3 regions of the Lysinibacillus sp. FSL L8-0126 genome follow, and region 1 is predicted to be linked to each of the others. Evidence: a T-box and tRNA genes for the amino acid it is inferred to sense, from the RefSeq annotation. Region 1 holds a T-box; the other regions hold tRNA genes.
The links. The T-box of region 1 lies ahead of argS (arginine--tRNA ligase). A T-box ahead of a tRNA ligase gene usually reads a tRNA of that ligase, here a tRNA-Arg.

Region 1 (7,938 bases):
GCAATCTACCTAAACCGTTATGCTGAGCAATCTTGCCAGCTAAAAGATTACTAAAGATTGAAAAGAAGCCATAGATTAAGAGAACAATACCTATGTATTTCGTTTCAATACCAAGTTTTTGTTGTAAAATGGGCGTAATAAAAGTATAGATTGTGTATGTTCCAGCAATCGTAAAAACAGGAATGAAGAATGCTAGAATGATTTTAGGTTGCTTAAATAAACTTAATTGCTCTGATAGTGAACTTTTTGTTGCTTTGATATTTCGAGGTAGCACAAACATGCTGATGATAAAGGCAATCCCGCCTAAAGCTGCCGTTAACCAAAATGTCATGTGCCAATTACTCCATTGTCCAACCATTGTTCCTAGAGGTACACCCATGACGTTGGCAATGGTAAAGCCCACAAATATGAAAGCAATGATAGAGGATCTTTTTTCTTTTGGCATACTATCATTCGCTATGGACATGGCTAATGCTGTAAGTACGCCGCTGACAACAGCCGTAACAACTCTGGAAGTTATTAAAATACCATAGGAACTAGAGAGGGCACTTACAATATTTCCAAGTATAAAGAGGGAAATCAATACTAACATGAGTGGATATTTTGCAAATCTACTAACAAAACCGGTTAAGATGGGTGTACCAATCGCATAGGCGATAGCAAATCCAGAAATCAAGGAACCAGCTGTGGCAATTGGTATACTTAAATCTGTAGAGACCTCCGTTAATAATCCTACAATAACAAATTCACTTGTTCCCATGACAAACGTTAATAAGGTTAATGTGAAGGCTAAAATTTTATGTTTATTGCTAAATGCATTTTCTTTATTCATAATCAAAAAACATCACTCCTTTATATCAATATATCGAGAAATTTCGATATATTGTGCAAATGTATACGAAACCTAATAACTATAACGTATCTATTTATCGTGAATAATCGATATGCCATTTTAAACAGAAACCCAATTTTAATCATTTTGGGTATCTGATACAAGAAACGAGGCAATTTGATGAATCGTTTCTTCTTTTAATTTATAATATGTCCATTGACCATGACGAAAAGATTCGAGAAGTCCAGCCTTTTGCATCATATTTAAGTAGTGAGAAACGGTTGATTGAGAAGTTTGAGCTTTCTCCTGAATATCACCAACACATACGCCTCCTTCGATACTCACTTTTGGGAAATGTTTCTCAGGTTCCTTCAGCCACTGTAAGATGTTTAGCCTAGTCTCGTTTGATAACGCTTTGAAAATTTCAATTGGTTCCATATCGCAATAATATATCGAATTATCTCGATATGTCAATTGCTAAGTACCAACATTATATTTAAAAAATGGTTGACGCCAATAAGGAAGTCCTGTAATATATGTCAAAATCATAGAAAAATTCGATGAAGAAGAGAGTAATTGATGGACAACTGGCAAGCGAGTTAGGGTTGGTGTGAGCCTAATGCAGAAACCATGAATGAAGCGCACTTTGGAGAAGATTCTCGAACAAGTAGTAGAGAATAGCGGGGCGTCACCTCGTTAACAATGGAAAGTGGTCATATTAAATGGCAACTAGAGTGGTACCACGGGATTATGATGCTCTCGTCTCTAATTTTAGAGACGGGGGCTTTTTTATTTGGACAGGAGGAGGATCAAGATGAATAAACAAATCGCTGAAAGTATGGCAGAAGTAGTAAATCATCAATTAACAGCAGATGATATTGCGTCATTATTAGAAAAACCAAAAAGCTCGGAGCTAGGGGACGTGGCATTTCCTTGTTTTACCTTAGCAAAAGAATGGAAAAAGTCACCACAAACTATTGCAGCGGATATAGCAAGTCAATTAAACAATGACAATATCCAGCGTGTGCAAGCTGTTGGAGGCTATGTCAATATTTTTCTAGATCAACAAAAAGTGACGCAACAAGTGCTAAGCAACATCATGCAAGCAAAACAATCATATGGAACTAATCAAACGGGGATGGGAGCTGTCGTCCTAGATTTTTCATCTCCTAATATTGCGAAGCCATTCTCTATGGGGCATTTACGTTCAACAGTCATTGGGAATGCTTTAGCCAATATGGCAGAAAAAAATGGTTATCAAGCAATTCGCATCAATCATTTAGGGGACTGGGGTACACAGTTCGGTAAGCTTATTGTGGCTTATCAACATTGGGGTGATAAGCAAGCCATTACAGCGTCCCCAATTGAGGAGCTATTAAAGATTTATGTGCAGTTTCATGAAGAGGCAGAGCAAGACCCAGCACTGATTGAACAGGCACGTGCCGCCTTTAAAGCATTGGAGGATGGCGATGCAGAGGCACTGGCATTATGGCAATGGTTCCGAGATGTATCATTAGTAGAATTTCAATCAATATACGAGTTGCTAGGAATTCACTTTGATGCTTTTACAGGAGAAGCCTTTTACAATGACAAAATGATGCCTGTTGTGACAGAACTACAAGAAAAAGGGCTCCTAGTGGAATCAGATGGGGCGTATGTTGTGGAGATGGAGGAAATGCCCCCATGCTTAATGACGAAAACAGATGGAGCCACGCTTTATGCGACACGCGATTTAGCTGCTGCCCTGTATCGCCAACAGCATTACCAGCCAGAAAAGATTTTCTACGTTGTTGGCAATGAGCAATCCCTCCATTTTAAACAACTTTTTCAAGTCATCGAAAAAATGGGCTATGCTTGGGCCAAAAATCTACAGCACGTCCCATTTGGGATGATGCTCAAGGATGGCAAAAAAATGTCGACCCGTAAAGGCAAAGTGGTGTTATTAGCAGATGTGCTAGCAGAGGCCATTGCGACGGCGAAGCGTAATATCGAAGAGAAAAATCCCCATCTTCCTAACAAGGAGCGAGTAGCCCAGCAAGTTGGGGTTGGCGCAGTTATATTTAATGATTTGAAATACCATCGCCTCAATGATATTGAATTTTCGATTGAGCAAATGATGAATTTTGAAGGTGAAACAGGTCCTTATGTACAGTATACGTATGCCCGTCTTTGCTCCATTTTAGAAAAAACAAACGCCCCAGCTGAAGTGATGACCTTCCAGCCATTAGGAGAGCAGGCTTGGCCGATTGTTTTATTACTGGAGCAGTTTCCGAAAGTGGTAGCTATGTCTTTTGATCAGGTTGACCCGTCCCAAATAGCGAAATATGCTTTACAATTGGCCCGTTTATTGAATAAATATTATGCCCAACAGAAAATATTAGCGGATGATGAATATCAAGCGTCACGTCTAGCACTTTGTTCATGTGTTGCGATTGTCTTAAAAGAATCATTCGCCTTATTGGGCATTGAATTACCTGAAAATATGTGACATCTACTGAATCAAGATAAAAAACAGCCATTTTCAAGAAACTGTCCCAAGATTGACCGTCTATCGAAAACATGGTAAAAGGAGAGAGGAATAAATAAACAAACTCTTTCAGCAATGAATGTTGAGTGGCAGTAGAGAGGATATTGAATAAATGGCAAAAAAACAATGGACCCTTTCACTTATACTAGTGGTCATCAGTATATTTTTTGTTGCACTCAATATGAGACCTGCAGTAACAGGGATTGGCCCACTTTATAATGTACTGATGACATCCTTACATGTCTCCAATACAAGTATGAGTTTTCTGACATCCATCCCCGTTTTTTGTATGGGTTTATTTGCACCTTTGGCTGTACCGCTTCAGCGAAAGGTTGGCACGAAATCCGCCATAACATTTTTAGTGGCTATTCTCATCCTTGCCAATGGACTACGCCTTTTACAAGAAAGCTACGCTTTGCTCATTGTGACAAGCTTTGCAGCAGGCTTAGCTATTGCGATGATTGGTCCTATTTTAAATGCCTTTATTAAGAAAAAATTTCCACAGCGTTTTACGACTGTGATTGGCATTTATTCCTTCGGCATTGGCGTAGGTGCTACATTAAGTGCGGCCTTAACGGTGACATTTTATCAAATTTTCGGCAATAGCTGGACCGTCGCTCTGGGGATATGGGCTCTACTTGCATTAGGGGCGCTAGTTATTTGGTTATGGGCCATACCATCACAGCAAAATGAACAAGTTCTAAAGATAACGACGACTGAACATGCTCGTAATCCTTGGACATCTGGACGTGCTTGGGCGATCTTACTGTACTTTGGCTTACAAACCTCGCTGTTTTTCTCGATGATGGCGTGGCTTACACCGCTGTTGCAGGATAAAGGCTTATCACTAGAAACAGCAAGTGCTATGCTGACGTTTATGTCTATTGTGCAAATGATCGGCAATATTGCAGTGCCGATGCTCATGGAAAAATGGCCAAGTCGAATGGTATGGATACTGGCACTAGGCTTTGTGGGATTAATTGGTTTCACGTTATTATGGCTTACGTCAGGTGCCTATTTATGGCTTGCTGTTTTATTAATCGGCATTGTTCTAAGTGGTCTATTTCCAATTGGCTTATTGTTACCGCTGGATGAAGCCAAAAATGATCTGGAGGCTAATAGCTGGTCATCCATGGTGCTATCAGGTGGCTTTATGCTGAGTGCAATTATTCCCATTATGATCGGGGTTTGCTATGATATCACAGGTAATCATACATGGACTTATATCATCTTTTTACTGTTGATGGTGGGCATTATCGTATCGACAGGACTGTTAAGAAAAAAATAATCGAAGAAGACATGTGAAGCAATGCGCATGTCTTTTTTAGTGAAAATTATTTTTAGGTCCAGTTATCCTCCAATCCTCATAGCAAATTTCGTATTTCATAAATAATAATAGGTAGAATGAAATATATTTAGCGGTGTTGTCGCATTTCCCTAACATTATTATAGAAATAATAATATTATGTAAACTTGAAACATCACAAATCCTTGATTATGATAGATAATAGAGAATGATGAATAGAAAGTTTTGGTGAAGGTATGTATAAAAAAATGCTCGTGTTAGGAGCGACAGCTTTCCTCGTTACAGGCTGTGACAGTCAAATAGGCACAGGCTGGTTTCAAAGTAAAAATGCGGAGGTTCAAACAGAGGGGGCAGTGACCAAGCAAGAGGAAAAAATTGTCCCAGAGGTCAAAGTCATCGGAGAGTATGGTGTTGGAGCAGGTATTATTATCAAGCAGCAGGATAATCAGCTGTATATTTTAACAAATGGTGCATTAGTTGCTTCCAAACCGACGGCCCTTGTTCAGTTTGGTCAGGACAAGCTAATGGCAGCAAACGTACATGTCATGTCAACAGCTCATAATCTAGCACTTCTGCAAGTAACGTATAAAGCGAATGTGCATGTGCCAAAAACGTATGAAGGTGAGCTGAATCAGCTAGCCGTTTATGTGAATGGCTTGCCCTACACGATTCAGAAGTATCAAGATAAGGTAGCGGCCTATTATATAGATGTGAAACAAGCTATGCCTTTAGGAAGTCCTGTGATGGAGGCTGAAAATGGAGCCATTGTTGGACTATATTTTAATCGTCAACAGCAAGGAGAGTCCCAGCCATACATATTGCCGATGAAGGAAATCCAATCATTCGTGGATAAATGGATTGAGGATGGCATGAAAGCCAGTGTACGATTGTCCCAATCCAAAAATTTATATCCCTATATAGAACAAGGTGACAAAGAAGCTGTACAGCAAGCAATCGAGCAATATGGTGAGAATGTGTTTGCGTATAATACAGATGAAATCAAGCTGTTTTTAGATACGTTCCATAAGCATTTAAAGGCGGCTGTGGCCATTCAGGATGCGAGTGTCATGAAACCAATTGTCGGAACAGAGGATTTACAAGAGACCTTGAATAGCATGGTTGCTTATTATGCTTCCAAACAAGCTAAGATCCATTTCTCTAATACCGATATTCAAGCTATTCGTATAGAAGGCCAGCATCTTATTCTACGTGCTAAAACGGAATATGTTTTGACGAATGCTGCAGGGCAGGAGGCACTTGCCCATTCCATCATACTGTATGAAATCGAAAAAAATGAACAGGGCGAGTACATGCTACTTCGTCTAACAAACGAGGAGTGAACTTTGCATGGAGCAAGCAAGACAAATGCTACAGCATCATTTTGGCTATGAAGCCTTTCGCCAAGGACAAGCCCAAATTATAGAACAAACATTACGAGGGCAGTCGAGCCTGTGTGTCATGCCAACTGGTGGAGGGAAATCCATTTGCTATCAAATTCCTGCATTAATGCTAGATGGGTTAACTATTGTCATTTCCCCCCTTATATCTCTGATGCAAGATCAGGTGGAGGCTTTACGTGCGGCGAACATTCCTGCCGCCTATATTAACAGTACGTTGTCGGCACAGGAAGTAGATGAAACGATGCAACTAGCGAGCGCAGGTTATTTAAAACTTCTCTATATTGCGCCTGAGCGATTGGAAAGTGTATCCTTTCTGCAAGCACTATCCTATTTACCTGTGCCGTTAATAGCGGTAGATGAGGCACACTGTATCTCGCAATGGGGGCATGACTTTAGACCAAGCTATCGCTCCATTCAAAAGCTGTTTACACTATGGTCACAAAAGCCCACGGTTTTAGCGCTGACAGCCACTGCGACACCAGCTGTCTGTGATGATATCCGCCAATTACTAACAATTGATGAGCAAGCGACAGTCATGACAGGCTTTTCACGTGAAAATTTGGCGCTGTCCGTACTAATTGGTGAAAATAAAGAACGTTATGTAAAAAATTATGTACAACAAAATAAACAGGAAGTCGGCATTATTTACGCAGCCACTCGAAAAGCAGTAGACGCGATTTATGACATGCTGAGTCGCTCTGGTGAAGCGGTTGCGAAATATCATGCGGGTCTGTCAGAGGACTTGCGAATAGCTGAGCAGGAGCGGTTTTTAAAAGATGAAGCACGTATTATGGTAGCAACGAATGCTTTTGGTATGGGGATTGATAAAAGTAATGTGCGCTTTGTGTTGCATTATCAAATGCCTCGTAATATGGAGAGTTATTACCAAGAAGCGGGTCGTGCAGGACGTGATGGTCTGCCGAGTGCCTGTATTTTATTATATGCTTCTGGGGACGTCCAAACACAGCGTTTTCTAATTGAACAAACACAGGATGAAGCACGTATAGCCCAAGAATTAGCCAAGCTCCAAACGATGGTCGATTATTGCCATACAGAGGGCTGCTTACAAAATGCGATTTTATCCTATTTTGCTGAAGAGCCAGAGGAGCCTTGTGGGCGTTGTAGTAATTGCAATGATGGGCGAGCAGTGACAGACGTGACTGAGGATGCACAAAAGGTGTTAGCCTGTGTGGTACGCATGGGACAAAAATTCGGCAAGACCATGGTGGCTCAGGTGTTGATTGGCTCCAAAAATCAAAAAATAACGGAATTTGGCTTTGCACGTTTATCGACCTATGGCATCTTAAAAGGAAAATATGCCTCAAAGGATGTTTCGAACTTTATTGAATTTTTAATTGCGGAAGGTTTACTTGCTGTGAAGCATGGGACATTCCCAACCATATATGTATCAGCGAATGGCAAGGAAGTACTGCTTGGCAATCGACAGGTTATGCGCAAGGAAGCTGTAGCAGTGAAGAAGCTGGTGGACAACGATCCTTTATTCGAACATTTACGCGTATTGCGCAAAGAGATTGCAGATGAAGAAAAGGTGCCACCATTTGTAGTGTTCTCTGACAAAACATTGCGTGATTTATGTGATAAGAAGCCAGCCGTACTGGAGGATTTACGACAGGTGAGCGGTATTGGTGAGGTGAAATTTGACAAGTACGGTAAGCGATTCTTTGACGCATTACAATCGTTTTTAGAAGCTTCCGTGTAAAAGTGCTTATTACGTAGAAAGAGGTGTCTCTCCATTGTGAGGCACCTCTTTTCATTATTGTTCCCAGTGCTTTGTTATGAATGTATCACGGCCAGAAATGGCACGATCTTGCTGATAGTGTTCCGTCTCTTTTTTATAATAATCTTGGTGATA
Region 2 (7,938 bases), 1.1 Mb from region 1:
GATTTTGTGATGGGTTAGTGCTCCTAATCATTCATGAACGTGTAAAATACCATACGACCATTCACTCAGATCAAGCGTGGCATTATCAACATAATTCGTGGGTGCAAACATTAAAACAAAACAAGATTTTCCAAAGCATATCTCGTAAAACAACTTGTGCAGACAATGCCGCAATGGAGAACTTCTTTGATTTACTCAAACAAGAAATATATGACGTGGAAGAATGAATCTCCTATGAAGCGTTAAAAAAGAAAATAGAGAAGTTTATCGATTACTATAATAATGAACGAATTAAAACAAAAACTGGCTGGCTTAAGCCCAGTAAATTACCGAACTCATGCCAGCCAATTAGCTGCATAACTAAAACTTTAACATTAAAAGGTCACTACCTTTGGATGTGACTTATTATGATTAATCAAATTCTACAGTGTCTTGCACTACTGATACCTTATAAACATTTTTAGTATTAATTAATACCGTTTTATAATTTTCTGTTTCAGTAAATGAATACCAGGACTTCTCATTGAATCCATTAGTAATTTCTTCTGCAAAAGTTTCTTGTCCAATATTTGTCTTGATTTTATATTCTTCTTCACGACTTTCTTCAAAGTAAAACTTTACAGTATATTCATAATCCATTAACCAACACCCCCCATCTATCCATATCATGGGACAAATAGGATGGAAGTAATCAACGCTTTTGATCAATTCACACTGTTTTTTTGCGAACTTTCCTAGTATTAAGAAATTCATTTTCTTACTTATTTATTTTTATGAGTTAACAAAATAAAAACCACACTCTTTTTTGAATGTGGCTTTAGTATTTATTCATTAAAAAAAATCACCTTTGAAAAAAGGTTTTATTCCAACTTCTCTAAATAAATATTTTATTGGATGGCAATCATTGACCAAATTTCTGTTGGGAATTAAAATTTCCTCCCTGAGTTCTTTAAATATTTCTGGATTAATTTCCGGAAACCATTCTTCATAACTCAAATGTTTATCTTTCTCTATCAGAAGTAAATAAACAACAATAATTTCAAACATATAAGGAAATTCTCGTTTAATATTTTGATAGTTATCTAACAATGAAGTTATATAGTCCTCAAAATTAAAAAATTTTGCTCCTTTTTCATTGTTATATTGTAAACGTTCCTTTTCAGGTTTAAAGACAAAAGTCGATTTATTATACCAGTTACCTAACATGCATGTAAAAAGTAGTAATGCATATTTTTTAGTTTCTTGATCCTCATCATTAAAATATTTAAAATATTCATCGTAAATATAACTCTTGGCAGTGGTAAAATACCCAATTTCAATCCCAGAAATAGTTTGTTTCACATTTTGTATAATTTTATTATTTCCCATCCCATAGTCACTTTCTTTAAAAATTTCCATAATATAGATTGTAACATAAATTTAAAATACAGGGAACATTGATACTATAATCCAATCATACTTTGAATATGACCCTGACCATGAACTCCCTTTTTGAATTGCAACCCTAACTCTTTGTCCTTCTTTAAACGAAACAAATTCTTTTGTATAACGATCTTTAACTGTAGGATCTTTTATCAATTCGTCTGTTCCATTTTAATTTCTTTGTTCACCATGTTTACATTTTGTTTACCTAATTTATTTTTTATATGTTATTCTATGCGATTCTTAAAAATATTAATATAAACAAAAAAAGCGCTCAAAACCTATTGTTCATAAGGTTTCAAGCGCTTTTCAATTTGGTTAAAAATTAACCTTTGATTTGTTATTGACGTCCCAGGAGGGATTCGAACCCCCGACCGACGGCTTAGAAGGCCGTTGCTCTATCCAGCTGAGCTACTGAGACATGGTGTCATTTCTATGTATTTCATAGGAAGGACAATACTTATTATATGTACTTTATGGCATAATGTCAACATTAATTTTACTATGTAGGCAAGGTTTGCCTCATATTGTTCATCATATGTTGCCACAGCTTCGATTATACCATGTCTTACTCCTCTCAAGAAGACGAATATGAAAATATTTGCTACACTATTGGCGATAAAAAATTGGGAGGTATGTAGATGTTTAAGGATTCGGTCGTTGTTGTTACAGGTGGCGCACAAGGGATTGGCAAAGGGATAGTGCTTGCATATGCACGGCATGGCGCAAAGGTGGTAATTGCTGATTTAAATGACGGTTTAGGTCAACAATTAGAACAGGATATGCTTGCACAAGGCTACGCTGTTTTATTTGTTCAAACAGATGTAACGAAGGAACAGGATATCGTTCAGTTAATGCAACGAGCTGTTGAGCAATATGGGACTATTCATATTTTAATTAATAATGCTGGGCAGTTTCAGCATATCTCTCCTTATGATGTGACGTTTGAGGAGTGGAATCATCTACTACACACAAATTTAACGAGTGCCTTTTTCTGTGCCAGAGAGGCTGCGAAGGTGATGAGGCACAATGTGAAAGGTGGTTCGATTGTTTCGTTAGCATCTACACGGGCTGAGATGTCAGAACCTAATACGGAAGCCTACGCGGCTACAAAAGGTGGTATTGTGGCGTTAACACATGCTTTAGCGCGGTCTTTAGGTCCTGATCAAATCACGGTGAATTGTATTTCGCCTGGCTGGATTGAAACAGGCGATTATGAGGCACTTCGACCAGTCGATCATGTACAGCATTTATCAGGAAGGGTTGGTGTGCCTGAAGATATCGCACAGGCTTGTCTCTATTTAACAAACCCCGTAAATAATTTTGTGACAGGCATTAATCTTACGGTCGATGGCGGCATGACAAAGAAAATGATGTATGAAGAGTAGTTTTGTCATTTGCTCTTCCTTACTTGTTCTTCATACCCAGAGTTTCCTTAGAGTATGCTACTGTAGGAGAAAGAACAAGAAGGAGTGAAGCCTTGTACCCCTATTCAAATGGGTTTTCATTAAGCCAGCTGTATCAAGCCCCCTCTACTCAATATACGGCACCGATTCGTCACTTTTTACATTCACATGATTACCGGCGCTGTATCAGTAAAGCCGAAGCTGATTTTATGGCGATGAATCGCTTACTTTGGATGGAGCATGTCAATTGGACGCGAATGACGATTATTAGCATTGTCTTCAATTTACCTGATCTTCCTTTTGTGCAGCAGCGTCTGTTACGAAATGCGACTGATTTAGGAAATTGTCTACGTCCCTTTTACGGCGACTCTATAGCAGATCGATATACAGCATTAATTAAAGAACATCTGCTGCTGGCTGCTCAATTAGTGACAGCTGCTTCTAAAGGAGATGCTACCACAGCGGAAGCAAAAGAGAAGGAATGGTATCGCAATGCAGATGATATTGCGCTATTTTTGCATACGATTAATCCTTACTTAAGTAGAGAGGCTGTCCAAAAAATGTTTTATACGCATTTAGCTTTAACGAAAAATGAAGCCGTGACGATGATCCAGAAAGATTATCAAGCTGATATAGACGTTTTTGATGAAATTGAAGCAGAAGCTCTAGCCATGTCAGATATGATTGCTGGCGCCATTGTGATGCAACTTTGTTATCTTTTTTAATGTAAAAATCCCATTTATTTGCGTTCAACTACTGGTGGAAAAACTTTCGCTACTTTGTTTTTAGCAAAATGAGCAATAGGCTGCGTTCCCTGAAAATTCCCCTTCATAAAAGAAGCTAATGTATTACTGTGAATCGTTGCGCTTGCCCGCTGTATTTCCCATGGTGAGTGGTGGATATCAATTCGAAAAAGGGTATCCTTCCACTTGGCCCATGAATGATAACGTTCTACAATCCATTGGTCAAAATTAGTATTCGTGTGATCTTCTATTGTATAAGTAACCCTTAATCTTTCGTCACAGGCTTTGTAATGGCTTGTATATGAAAAGTGATTTTCTCTTTGTTTTGCTAAGATTTTGGAGAAGCGGTATGGTAAACTACCTAATGCCGTGATTTTTGACACGAAATAATTCGTGACATCTAAATGAAAAAAATAGATGCCTTTCATGCCGTTATACTCTACATATGTTCGGACATTCAATTGTAAATAGATATTCATTCCAGGAATGGTTGGTAGAAATCGTAGTCGATGTCGATGAACTTTAAAAAGGACAGCACTTAGCCAAGCATTTTGTTCAAAGAGATCAAGTTTTAGTTCCTCAGGTAGATGTTTTTCTAACTCTTTGGGGTCTATGGGCCAGTGTAAAAATAGAACATCTTGCCATGTCTGTGTCATCATCCACATAGAAAAACTCCTTTCTAACTACTAGCTTTTCCTAGAAAGGAGTTATTCAAACAACTGGACTATTGATCTTGCTCAGCATATTCTATTTCAACATACCGATAATATAAATTTCGTAATTCAGATTCTTTAAATAAGCCTAAATGGTTTTTAAATTGAGGATGAACCATTATCCCATGAGCTCGTAACTCTTTGACAAACCAACCTTTTGAAAATTTATGCACCGACCCCATTCTCCTTTATCTTTATTCATACATAGAGTATGCGATCGGATTCTGTAGAGTGCCTATATACAATAAAAAACGAGAGAATGAATGTCTCTCGTTTTTACTCATGTGCCACAAAAAGTACGATATGGTTGATTAGACGGTTCAGGTAATGCAGCATATTCTTGTTGCTCTTTCGTATGGGCATAAGGCTGAGCAAGGACTTTTAATAAATTATTCATAACACGATAGTCGTCTCGTTCTACAGCTGCTTCTAAAGCTTCTTCTACCCTGTGATTGCGAGGAATAACAGCAGGATTATGTTGACGCATTAATTGTTGTGACATTTCTTTCGTTTGCTGCTGTCTCGCTAATCGCTCCGTCCATTTTTGATGCCATTCTTGAAACGCTGATGCATTCATTAATGGGGTATCTTCCATTTGCTCAAAGGTTAAAGCGATAAACGTATTCGTATAATCTGCTTCGTATTGTTGCATAAGCTGTAGAAGCCCTTCAATAAGCTGGACATCTTCTTGCTCTTCATTAAAAATACCTAGCTTTGCGCGCATCCCCTTTAACCAATTTTCAACGTAGAAGTGAGGATATTGTTGTAGCGTGTCTTGTGCCAATTGAATAGCTTCTTCTTGATCATCGTGAATGAAAGGGAGTAACGTCTCAGCTAAGCGTGTTAAATTCCAGCCACCAATGTTGGGCTGATTTCCATAAGCATAACGACCTTGCCGATCAATAGAGCTAAATACAGTCGCGGGATCATAGGTGTCCATGAAAGCGCAAGGACCATAATCAATGGTTTCACCGCTAATGGTCATATTATCTGTGTTCATGACTCCATGAATAAAGCCCACTAACTGCCACTGTGCTATTAAGGATGCCTGCTTCTTCATGACTTCCTTTAGCAAATAAAGATATCGATTTTGAGTGCCAGTATCAGCTGAGAAATGACGTTCTAATGCATAGTCAGCCAAGCGTTGGAGCTCTTCATCTGTTCCCCATTGTGCGGCATATTGAAAGGTCCCTACTCGCAAATGACTGCTGGCAACTCGCGTGACAATTGCTCCTGGTAATTCAGTTTCTCGCATAATCATTTCACCTGTAGCCACTACTGCAAGACTACGTGATGTGGGAATCCCTAACGCAAACATCGCCTCACTCATGATGTACTCCCTTAGCATTGGCCCTAACGCAGCTCGTCCATCTCCACCACGAGAATAAGGTGTTCTACCAGAACCTTTTAGTGCGATATCATACCGTTCCTGTTGAGGTGTTATATGTTCTCCATATAAAAGTGCTCTACCATCACCCAACATATTAAAATGACCAAATTGATGCCCTGCATAGGCTTGTGCAATTGGTTCGCCACCTTCTGGGATTTTATTGCCAGCTAAGATAGCGACTCCTTCTTCCCTCTGTAAAGCTTGAGCATCTAATCCAAGTGACACTGCAACAGCTTCATTTAACAAAACTAGCTTTGGTGAACGAACAGGATTTAACGAAATATCGGAATACATAATACTTGGTAGTCGAACATAACTATTATCAAAATGCCAGCCAATTGTCTTTTCCATGTTTTCTCCTTTATTGCCTTTTGATTTATTTTTGCAATTTCAACATTAATCATTCCTAGTCAAATTTACCACTAGAAAGCCTACATAAAAATCCACATAACTTTAATGTTATGCGGATTTTTATTTTATGTTAATTTCGTTGAAAAATATGAGTCGCAATACTTTGATGATCATCTGTCAAGCAAGCGACTTTAAAAGAGGTTGCAGTGATTTCCACAACCGCAAAGCTTTTCTCTTTACGACCACGTGGTTTTAATAAGCTTCCAGGATTTAAAAATAAAATATCATCAATCATTTCGGCACCAAGGATATGAGAGTGACCAAAGCATACGATTTGTGCGTCCACCTCTTTGGCCCGATAGGTTAATGATAAGATGGAATTTTTCACATTGAATAAATGGCCATGCGTCACAAAAATTTTAACATCATTGACTGTGAAAATTTCCTCTTCGGGGAAAGCTGTTTCACGATCACAGTTTCCTCTTACTTTTTTCACGCCTTTTAATGCCTCATGTGAGAAAGGAAGTTCACTATCTCCACAATGAATGACAACATCTATTTCAGGATAAAAACCTTTAACCTTTTCGATGACATGGCTATCACCATGTGTATCGCTCATAACAAGTATTTTCATGGATATCACCTCTTATTTTATAAGATTCGGTAATTGTTCCTTTAACTTGCGAATGGCATTGCCACGGTGAGAAATAGAGCCTTTTTCCTCTGGTGAAAGCTCAGCCATCATACGATTTAAGCTTGGTACGAAAAAGATTGGATCATAGCCAAATCCATTCGTTCCACGTTTTTCATGTGCAATAACCCCTTCACATGTGCCGAATACCGTTGTCGTTACAAAATCAGGTCCTGCAATTGCAATGCAGCAGCAAAAACGGGCAGTACGTTTGTCATCTTCGACACCATGTAAATTAGCTAACAATTTTACCATGTTTGCTTCGTCGTCATGATCGCCAGCATAGCGGGCAGAATACACGCCTGGCTCACCATTTAATGCATCCACTGCTAAGCCACTATCATCTGCAATCACAATTGTGCCAAGTTCCTTCGCCAACGCTTCTGCTTTTAAGATTGCATTTTCTTCAAATGTTGTACCAGTTTCTTCTATTTCCATTTCTGGTGCTACTTCAAACATTGTCACTACTTCATAACCTAGTGGACCAAATAATGCTTCAAAATCTTTTGCTTTTCCTTTATTTTTTGTGGCGATGACTACTTGTTTCATAATTATTGATTCCCTCCGACTTTGTTGGCCAGTTCACCAAGCGTTGTTTTTTGAAGATTTACTAATTGCTGAATGCCTTTTTCACCCAATGCTAACAATTCATTCAGTTCTTCACGAGAAAAGGTAGCTTCCTCACCTGTACCCTGTATTTCAACAAATCGCCCTGTGCCTGTCATCACAATATTCATATCAACAGCAGCAGCCACATCTTCTACATAATTTAAATCAAGAATGGCACCTTGTTCTTCTACAATGCCAACACTTGTTGCCGCTAAAAAGTCTGTTACTGGGAACTTCTCAAATGGCTTTTCTTCAGCAAACTTAGCAATTGCCTGTGTCATTGCAACAAATGCTCCTGTAATAGATGCTGTACGAGTGCCACCATCAGCTTGAATAACATCACAGTCAATCCATACAGTGCGTTCTCCAAGGGCTTCTAAATCGACAACAGCACGTAATGCACGCCCAATTAAGCGTTGAATTTCCATCGTACGGCCATTGACTTTTCCTCGTGAGGATTCACGTGGTGTACGTTGAGCGGTTGCACGAGGAAGCATTGAGTACTCGGCTGTGATCCATCCTTTCCCTTGGCCACGTAAAAAGCCAGGTACTTTGTCTTCAATTGTTGCTGTGCAAATTACTTTTGTATTACCTACTTGAATTAATACGGAGC
Region 3 (7,938 bases), 1.5 Mb from region 1:
AAAAAATCATTGAGGAGGCGTTTTTTTTGTCACAATCGTTTTACAATGAATCATCAAATCAAACCAATTTCAATCAACAACATAGTCTAAATCATGGTGGCCATGAAATGATGGACATGCATGAAACAATTGGCGAAATTATCGCAGGTATGAACCAAGCCATAATTTTACGCCCACATGTACAAGATCCGGAATTATTGAATATTTTGGATCGCCAGTATAATTTTACTTTAGGTATGTACAATACAATTGTAGAGTCCTTCAAAACAGGACATGATCCATCTGTTCCAACAGGACGTTACCAAATGGAGACAGGAAATGACTTTAAATATGGCGTAAATCCTGGTCAACCAAAAAAGCCAATGCAAAATGCCAATGAAATTAATGATGAAACTATTTCAGGGTTCTTACTTGGTGCTCAAAAAGGTTCAGCAAAATGTATGACAACGGCTGCTTTAGAGACAACAAACCCAGTTGTTCGTCGCGTTGTTGCTGATAGTATTCCTAACTGCATTGAAATGGGCTACGAATTATCCATCTATCAAAATAAACATGGCTATTATCAGGTACCTCAATACTCACAACAGGATATGCAAACGATGCTGAATGCATATGACACAACAACTAATCCCCTTCATTAACACGAAAGAGCAGTCTCTGGTGGTAAACACCAGAAACTGCTCTTTATTCATTAAGATTATAATACCTTCCCTAAAAACGCCTTTGTACGGTCACTTTGTGGATTGCCAAAGAGTTCCTCTGGAGAGCCTTCTTCTACAATATAGCCACCGTCCATAAAGACTACTCGATCCCCTACTTCACGAGCAAAGCCCATTTCGTGCGTAACAACAACCATGGTCATCCCTTCAGCTGCTAGATTTTTCATAACATCTAGCACCTCTTTGACCATTTCAGGATCAAGTGCTGAAGTGGGCTCATCAAATAAAATGGCTTTTGGCTTCATGGCTAAGGCACGTGCAATGGCTACACGCTGCTGTTGACCACCCGACAGCTGCTCAGGATAGTTATATGCCTTGCTGTCGAGTCCAACCTTTTTTAACAGCTCATGCCCTAATTCTTCAGCTTCTGGACGACTCATTTTGCGAATTTGCATAGGGGCCATCGTGACATTATCGATAACTGTCATATGCGGGAATAGATTAAATTGTTGAAACACCATGCCAACTTCTGCCCGAATCTCATTGATATTCGTTTTTGGCGCATTAATTTTCACATTTTCAATATAAATAGCACCATCTGTTACATCTTCCAGCATATTGATGCATCGTAAAAATGTACTTTTGCCTGAGCCAGATGGTCCAATCACACAAACAACTTGTTTCTCTTGGATTTCATAATCAATGCCTTTTAATACTTCAAGCTTTCCGAAATATTTGTGTAGGTTTTCAATTTTTATCATCTTGCTTCCCGCCCTTCTGCCTTAGCTTTACGAGGGACATAACTATTGCTAAATCGTTTCTCGATAAATGCCACGATCTTCGTTACACCATATGTTAAAACTAAATAGAGTAGTGCAGCAACGATGTACGGTTCCCAGAAGCGGAAGCTTGCACCTGCTACTACCTTACTTGCGTATAAAATATCTGGTGCTGCAATAACTGTTACTAATGAAGAATCTTTTAATAATGCGATAAATTCGTTCCCTAATGGTGGAATCATACGTCTAAATGCCTGTGGTAAAATGACCTTACGCATCGCTTGGTTATGTGTTAACCCTAAAGAACGAGCTGCCTCCATTTGCCCCTTTGCAATACTTTGAATACCTGCACGGAAAATTTCCGCATTGTAAGCAGCACAGTTTAATACGAGCGCTGTAATCCCTGACACCATATATCCTAAAGAATGACCAAAAATTGTTGGAATAACTGCTAAGTGAATTAATAAAATTTGCACAAGCATTGGTGTTCCACGGAATAAATCGATATATAATTTTGATGGCCAATAAATCCATTTTTTACTCGATAATTTTCCTAGGCCTAAAAATAGTCCTAATAGAATACCTCCAAAATAACCACTAAGTGTCAAAATAATTGTTACGCCAATACCCCGTATAAACATATCTCGGTAGTTCCAGACAATGTCCCAGCGTAAGTCAAAGATGTCCATCCGAAAACCCCATTTCCCCTTTAAAGTGAATGAGCCGCTAGCATACTAGGGGCGTCATCATTCATTTATTACTTGAAATCAGAACCTGTAATTTCTTTTAATTTACCGTTTTCTTTAATCTTTTTAAGACCTTCATTTAATTTATCTAATAGCTCTTTGTTTCCTTTTTGAACCATAAAGCCATAATATTCTTTTTCAAATGCATCATCTTCGATTACTTTTAGTTTTTGATCTGGATGCGCTTTAATGTATTCGTAAACTACCGCATTGTCTCCAATAGCTGCATCAACGTTACCGTTTAACATCTCTTGAATTGCGATTGGTTGACTTTCAAACGCCATAATATTTGTACTTGCTTCCCCTTGTAGCTTTTTCGCCGCCATATGACCTGTAGCATTAATTTGTACTGATACCTTTTTATCTTTTAGTTCAGCTAGAGATTTAATTTTTGAATCTTCTTTTACAACAATCAATAATTGAGACTCATAATAAGGCTCTGTAAAATCAAATGATTCTTTACGCTCTTCAGTAATTGTGATTCCTGAAGCACCAATATCTGTTTCACCGTTTTTAATTGTTTGGAAAACTGGCTCCCAACCAATGTTATTCCAGTCAACTTCAAAGTCCATTTCATCAGCAATAGCTTTTAAAACATCGACATCAATCCCCACAATTTTCCCTGAATCGTCAACAGATTCAAATGGTGCGAAAGTTGCCTCTGTACCAACTTTATATATTTTCTTACCATCTTCTGAAGATGAGCTTCCTGAAGATGCACCATCCTTTGTACCACATCCTGCAAGTGCTAATGTTAATGCTGCAACCATCATCAGTAGCATCCAACCTGTTTTCTTCATTGTATTTCCCCCTATTTCGATAATTTTCCGAAATGCGTATTATTTTTCGCAATTCGGAAATGTTAGACTATTAGGTCAATTATATTAATATTATAGTATTTAGACAACAACTTTTCGCATAAAACTAAATATTTTTTCATATTAATTTATAATAAACTTATATAATTAGAAGAAACATGTATAAATAACAAGAAATCTAATCTAAAATTAATATATATACACTACAATCCACACCAAATTTCGATAAATTTAGGCAAAAAAAAAAGAATCCCCTCAGATAGGATTCTTTTTTTCGACTATTTCTAGTCTTCACGTACAGTATGTCCACTAAAAAATAATTTGGAGTTATTGCTTTTTTGAAGGTTTGAAAGGAATAAATAGGGGAATAATGCCAACTAGGACAGTATTGCACCTATATCTCCCTCTCGATCTCCGCTAAGCAGGCTGCTAAACTACTTATTAGGAGATGAGCTATAACAAGTCTATCTATATTCAGTAAAATGGCGCCCTCGGAGGGAATCGAACCCCCAGTGCAAGAACCGGAATCTTACGTGTTATCCATTACACCACGAGGGCAAAGGCACAAAAAAAAAGTACTCACTCTAGGCTTACGAAAAGCATGATGTAGATAACCCTCATTTTTTGAAGCATACCTGCAAAATAGTGTACTGTACTTTAAACTTATAACCTCAATTATTATACAAGCCTATCACATATAATTCAACCATAGAATGCAAAAACATTTTATTTTTTTTATTTCACTTTAGCAGGGTTAATATTTGACCTTCCCTGACTATAATGTGTATGATAAGGATACAGCTGAAATAACAATGGAAATTTTCAGCAAAGGTATTCGAATTTAGTTTTTTAAGGAGGATTTAACATGAATTTAATTCCTACAGTTATTGAACAAACAAGTCGCGGTGAACGTGCATATGACATTTATTCACGTCTACTTAAAGACCGTATTATTCTTTTAGGAAGCGCTATTGATGACAATGTGGCTAACTCCATTGTTGCACAACTTCTTTTCCTACAAGCGGAAGATCCAGATAAAGATATCTCTCTTTACATTAATTCACCAGGTGGATCAATTACGGCTGGTATGGCTATTTATGACACAATGCAAATCATTAAACCACAAGTTCAAACAATTTGTATTGGTATGGCTGCATCAATGGGTGCTTTCTTACTAGCTGCTGGTGAGCCTGGTAAACGTTTTGCATTACCAAATGCAGAAGTAATGATTCACCAACCACTAGGTGGCGCACAAGGTCAAGCGACAGAAATTGAAATTGCTGCTAAACGTATTTTATTCTTACGTGAAAAATTAAATGGCATTTTATCTGAACGCACAGGCCAACCACTTGAAGTCATTGCTAGAGACACAGATCGTGATAATTTCATGACTGCTGAACGTGCTAAAGAATATGGTTTAATCGATCACATTATGCACCGTAGCGATAATAAATAAAAATGAGAAGGCATCACAGACTCGCTCTGTGATGCCTTTCGTGTTGTTGAGAAAAGGTGATGTCAACGGCAGAAACAGCCATTTTGAAAGGCGAGGGGTTGATTTCCGTTCCGCCAGCATCCTTTCCAGGGGGCGCGCTTCACTCACTGCATTCGCTCCAGGGGGCTCCTCTAGGACGCTAATCCCCTAGGAGTGACGCTGGCTCCACTCCCATCAACCATTCTGCAAAAGTGTCTTTTCCTGAACAAAATAGCCCTTTATTTATATTATTAGAAAGAGGATAGGCTCTTATTTTCAATGCGGAGAAGTGATGGATGACAACACTTCTCCATAAAGCGTAGTGAATACCTTCACTTTATTTGAAAACCTTTCTAAAAAGAAACATTTTTATGGATTGGGGTGGAAGGCTACTTGACTCCCGTGGGATAGCGAGACAGGCGAGCCTCTAAACGGAGCGGTAGCGGAGGAAGCTGCTCGGCGCTCGCCCACAGGAAAGCAAGTAGCCTGCAATGGAAATCCATTTTCGCCTTTCACAAAAACGCTATGGATGGTTTTGTTTTTCAACACTATGAAGGCATCACAGATTTGCTCTGTGATGCCTTTTGTGTTCAATGAATGTTAGTCTTCATTTTCGATAATTGTAGCCAATGCTGTAACCGCTTGCTCCGCATCGCTGCCGTCACTACTTAAAGTAACTTCAGTGCCTTTAGCGACTGCTAAGCTCATGACACCCATAATGGATTTGGCATTTACTTTTTTCTCGTCTTTTTCCAGAAAGATATCCGCACTAAAACGATTTGCTTCCTGCACAAATAGTGCTGCTTGTCTAGCTTGTAGTCCTAATTTTAATTTGACCTGGACTCTTCTCTCAATCATACTCAAAACTCCCCTTCACTACCGTTCATCTATTAGTTTTATCTTACCTCACTTACTAGCAAAAGAACAATAAGCGATTACGCATGACATTCATACCTGAAAAGTATGAAAACTTAACCACCTATTTTTTCACCGCGTCTTAATGCATCAGCAATCTCATCAATTTTTCTCAATCGATGGTTAACACCTGATTTACTAACCGTTCCACTTGATACCATTTCACCAAGCTCTTTTAATGTCACATCCTGATATTCTACCCGTAGACGTGCTATTTCACGTAGCTTTTCTGGTAGCTGATCCAGACCAATTGAATTTTCAATAAATCGAATATTCTCTACCTGTCGTAATGCTGCACCAATAGTTTTGTTTAAGTTGGCTGTTTCACAGTTCACAATACGGTTGACGCTATTTCGCATATCTCGCAATATGCGCACATCCTCAAACTTCATCATGGCCTGATGTGCGCCAACAATATTAAGGAAATCTGAAATTTTCTCTGCTTCCTTTAAATAGGTGACAAAACCTTTTTTTCGTTCAATTGTTTTGGCATTAAGTTCAAATTCATTCATCAAATCCATCAATGCCTCACCATGCTCTTTATACAAAGAATAAATCTCTAAATGGTAGGCTGATGTTTCTGGATTGTTGACAGAACCTCCTGCTAAAAATGCTCCTCTTAAATAAGCTCTTTTTTGACCACTCTTTTTGATGAGCTTTCTTGAGATTGTATGGTTAAATTGAAAGTCGTCTGAGATGATTTCTAAATCAATTAGCAGCTCGCGCGCACCTTCTCTTACACGGCAAATATACACGTTATTTTTTTTCAGTCGCATTTTCTTACGAACAAGCAATTCTACATTGTACGGATACAATTTTTTCATAATCGTATATAGTCTTCTAGCAATTGCAGCGTTTTCAGTTTGCACGTCTAAACTTAGTTGTTTATTTGCAAAGGATAATGAACCATTCATACGAATTAGGGCAGAAACTTCTGCTTTCATACAATGATTGTCCGCTTCTATTTGCGTTAATTCCTTTTTTGTTTCAGAAGCAAAAGACATATCATGCCCCCCTTTCAATCATGATTTCTATGTATATGTTCATCTTACCATATACAATCAATCCATTATGTTTCTATAATGGGTCTTCTTACTTTTTGCTGGTAAATATCAGCATAATCTACCAGCCATTCTGCAACATTGATAGCATTATGTCGAACAGTCCCATCTGACCGAATTGTAGCAATATCACGTTGTATAACCTCTAAGCCCATACTTTCAAGCTTTGCCACATCAAATGTCACTGGCTCTGCTCTTTCTTCTTTATATAGTTCTTTTACAGGGTTAGGGAGTTCTTCGTCGTTTACTAAAATAGAATCAATAAAATCGCCGCCAACATGCTTATGTATGGCTGTTACATGATCACCTGCTGTATAAGAAATCGTTTCACCTTTTTGCGTCATTAAATTACAAACATATATTTTTCTGCCTTTCGCTTTCACAACAGCTTCCCCTATCTCCTTCACAAGCAGATTTGGAATAATACTTGTATATAAGCTTCCTGGACCTATTAAAATATAGTCTGCACGGTGAATCGCACGAATGGCTTCTGGTAACGGTTGCACATTTTCGGGTACTAAAAAAACACGATCAATGCGCTTTGATGCTGTTGGAATTTTTGATTCTCCTTCAATAATTGAACCATCCTCTAGCACAGCATGTAAGTTTATTTTTTTATTTGCAGCTGGTATGACACGACCATGAACTTTTAAAACCTTGCCCATTTCACTTATAGCATGATTAAAATCTCCAGTAATATCAGTAAGTGCCGTAAGCATTAAATTTCCTAAGGAGTGACCTTTTAAATCCTCTGATGCTGAAAAGCGATATTGAAACATTTGCTCTACAAGTGGTTCAATGTCTGATAATGCCGCAATCACATTACGTACATCACCAGGTGGCGGAATATCGTAGTCATCACGTAAACGGCCTGAAGAACCCCCATCATCTGCCACTGTCACAATGGCAGTAATATCAAATGGGTGATGCTTCAGCCCGCGTAGTAATGTGGAAAGCCCTGTACCACCACCTATTACGACAAGCCTTGTTTGCTTTTTCCCCATTCACTCATTCCTTTCTACGATTAATATCACGATGCGTAATAACCGTATTTTCCTTACCTGCTAAATATGCCCCAAAAAATTCTGCTAATGTCACTGAGCGATGCTGACCGCCAGTACAACCAAAAGCAATGACAAGCTGTGACTTACCTTCTTGTCGATAAAGAGGAATCATAAAATCTAATAAATCCGTTAGTTTTTTTATGAGTATTTGCGTATCTTCCAAAGCTAAAACATAAGAGGATACCTCTGTTTGTAGTCCTGTTTTGGGACGTAGCTCCTCCACATAATAAGGATTTTTAAGAAAACGAACATCAAACACTAAGTCTGCATCAATAGGCATTCCATGTTTAAAGCCAAAGGACATAATGTTCACGGTAAAAATAGTATCTGCCTCACTAGCGAATTCATTGACAATTCTTTCACGTAATTGCTTCGGTTTCATGTTCGATGTGTTATACACAAAATTAGCACGGCCCTTTACT

Region 2: it has a tRNA-Arg gene. The T-box ahead of argS (arginine--tRNA ligase) is inferred to sense a tRNA for this amino acid. The anticodon was not compared.
Region 3: it has a tRNA-Arg gene. The T-box ahead of argS (arginine--tRNA ligase) is inferred to sense a tRNA for this amino acid. The anticodon was not compared.

The regions. Positions count from the first base shown of each region.
Region 1 is NZ_CP152028.1:3,916,725-3,924,662, reverse strand. Features, by position in the region: gene MHI34_RS18940 (MFS transporter) at 1-832, opposite strand, end outside; gene MHI34_RS18935 (metalloregulator ArsR/SmtB family transcription factor) at 971-1,270, opposite strand; T-box leader at 1,384-1,602, shown strand; gene argS (arginine--tRNA ligase) at 1,641-3,320, shown strand; gene MHI34_RS18925 (MFS transporter) at 3,472-4,647, shown strand; gene MHI34_RS18920 (hypothetical protein) at 4,902-6,005, shown strand; gene recQ (DNA helicase RecQ) at 6,013-7,785, shown strand; gene msrA (peptide-methionine (S)-S-oxide reductase MsrA) at 7,840-7,938, opposite strand, start outside.
Region 2 is NZ_CP152028.1:2,863,126-2,871,063, reverse strand. Features, by position in the region: partial or broken gene MHI34_RS14060 (IS3 family transposase) at 60-360, shown strand; gene MHI34_RS14055 (hypothetical protein) at 412-639, opposite strand; gene MHI34_RS14050 (hypothetical protein) at 832-1,368, opposite strand; tRNA gene MHI34_RS14045 (tRNA-Arg) at 1,770-1,843, opposite strand; gene MHI34_RS14040 (glucose 1-dehydrogenase) at 2,064-2,810, shown strand; gene MHI34_RS14035 (hypothetical protein) at 2,903-3,553, shown strand; gene MHI34_RS14030 (DUF2071 domain-containing protein) at 3,568-4,236, opposite strand; gene MHI34_RS14025 (DUF2639 domain-containing protein) at 4,296-4,466, opposite strand; gene MHI34_RS14020 (YdiU family protein) at 4,565-6,025, opposite strand; gene MHI34_RS14015 (metallophosphoesterase) at 6,156-6,659, opposite strand; gene MHI34_RS14010 (XTP/dITP diphosphatase) at 6,672-7,265, opposite strand; gene rph (ribonuclease PH) at 7,268-7,938, opposite strand, start outside.
Region 3 is NZ_CP152028.1:2,373,745-2,381,682, reverse strand. Features, by position in the region: gene MHI34_RS11670 (spore coat protein) at 27-641, shown strand; gene MHI34_RS11665 (amino acid ABC transporter ATP-binding protein) at 698-1,420, opposite strand; gene MHI34_RS11660 (amino acid ABC transporter permease) at 1,417-2,127, opposite strand; gene MHI34_RS11655 (basic amino acid ABC transporter substrate-binding protein) at 2,196-2,984, opposite strand; tRNA gene MHI34_RS11650 (tRNA-Arg) at 3,486-3,560, opposite strand; gene clpP (ATP-dependent Clp endopeptidase proteolytic subunit ClpP) at 3,868-4,458, shown strand; gene MHI34_RS11640 (HPr family phosphocarrier protein) at 5,077-5,334, opposite strand; gene whiA (DNA-binding protein WhiA) at 5,448-6,395, opposite strand; gene MHI34_RS11630 (YvcK family protein) at 6,461-7,456, opposite strand; gene rapZ (RNase adapter RapZ) at 7,461-7,938, opposite strand, start outside.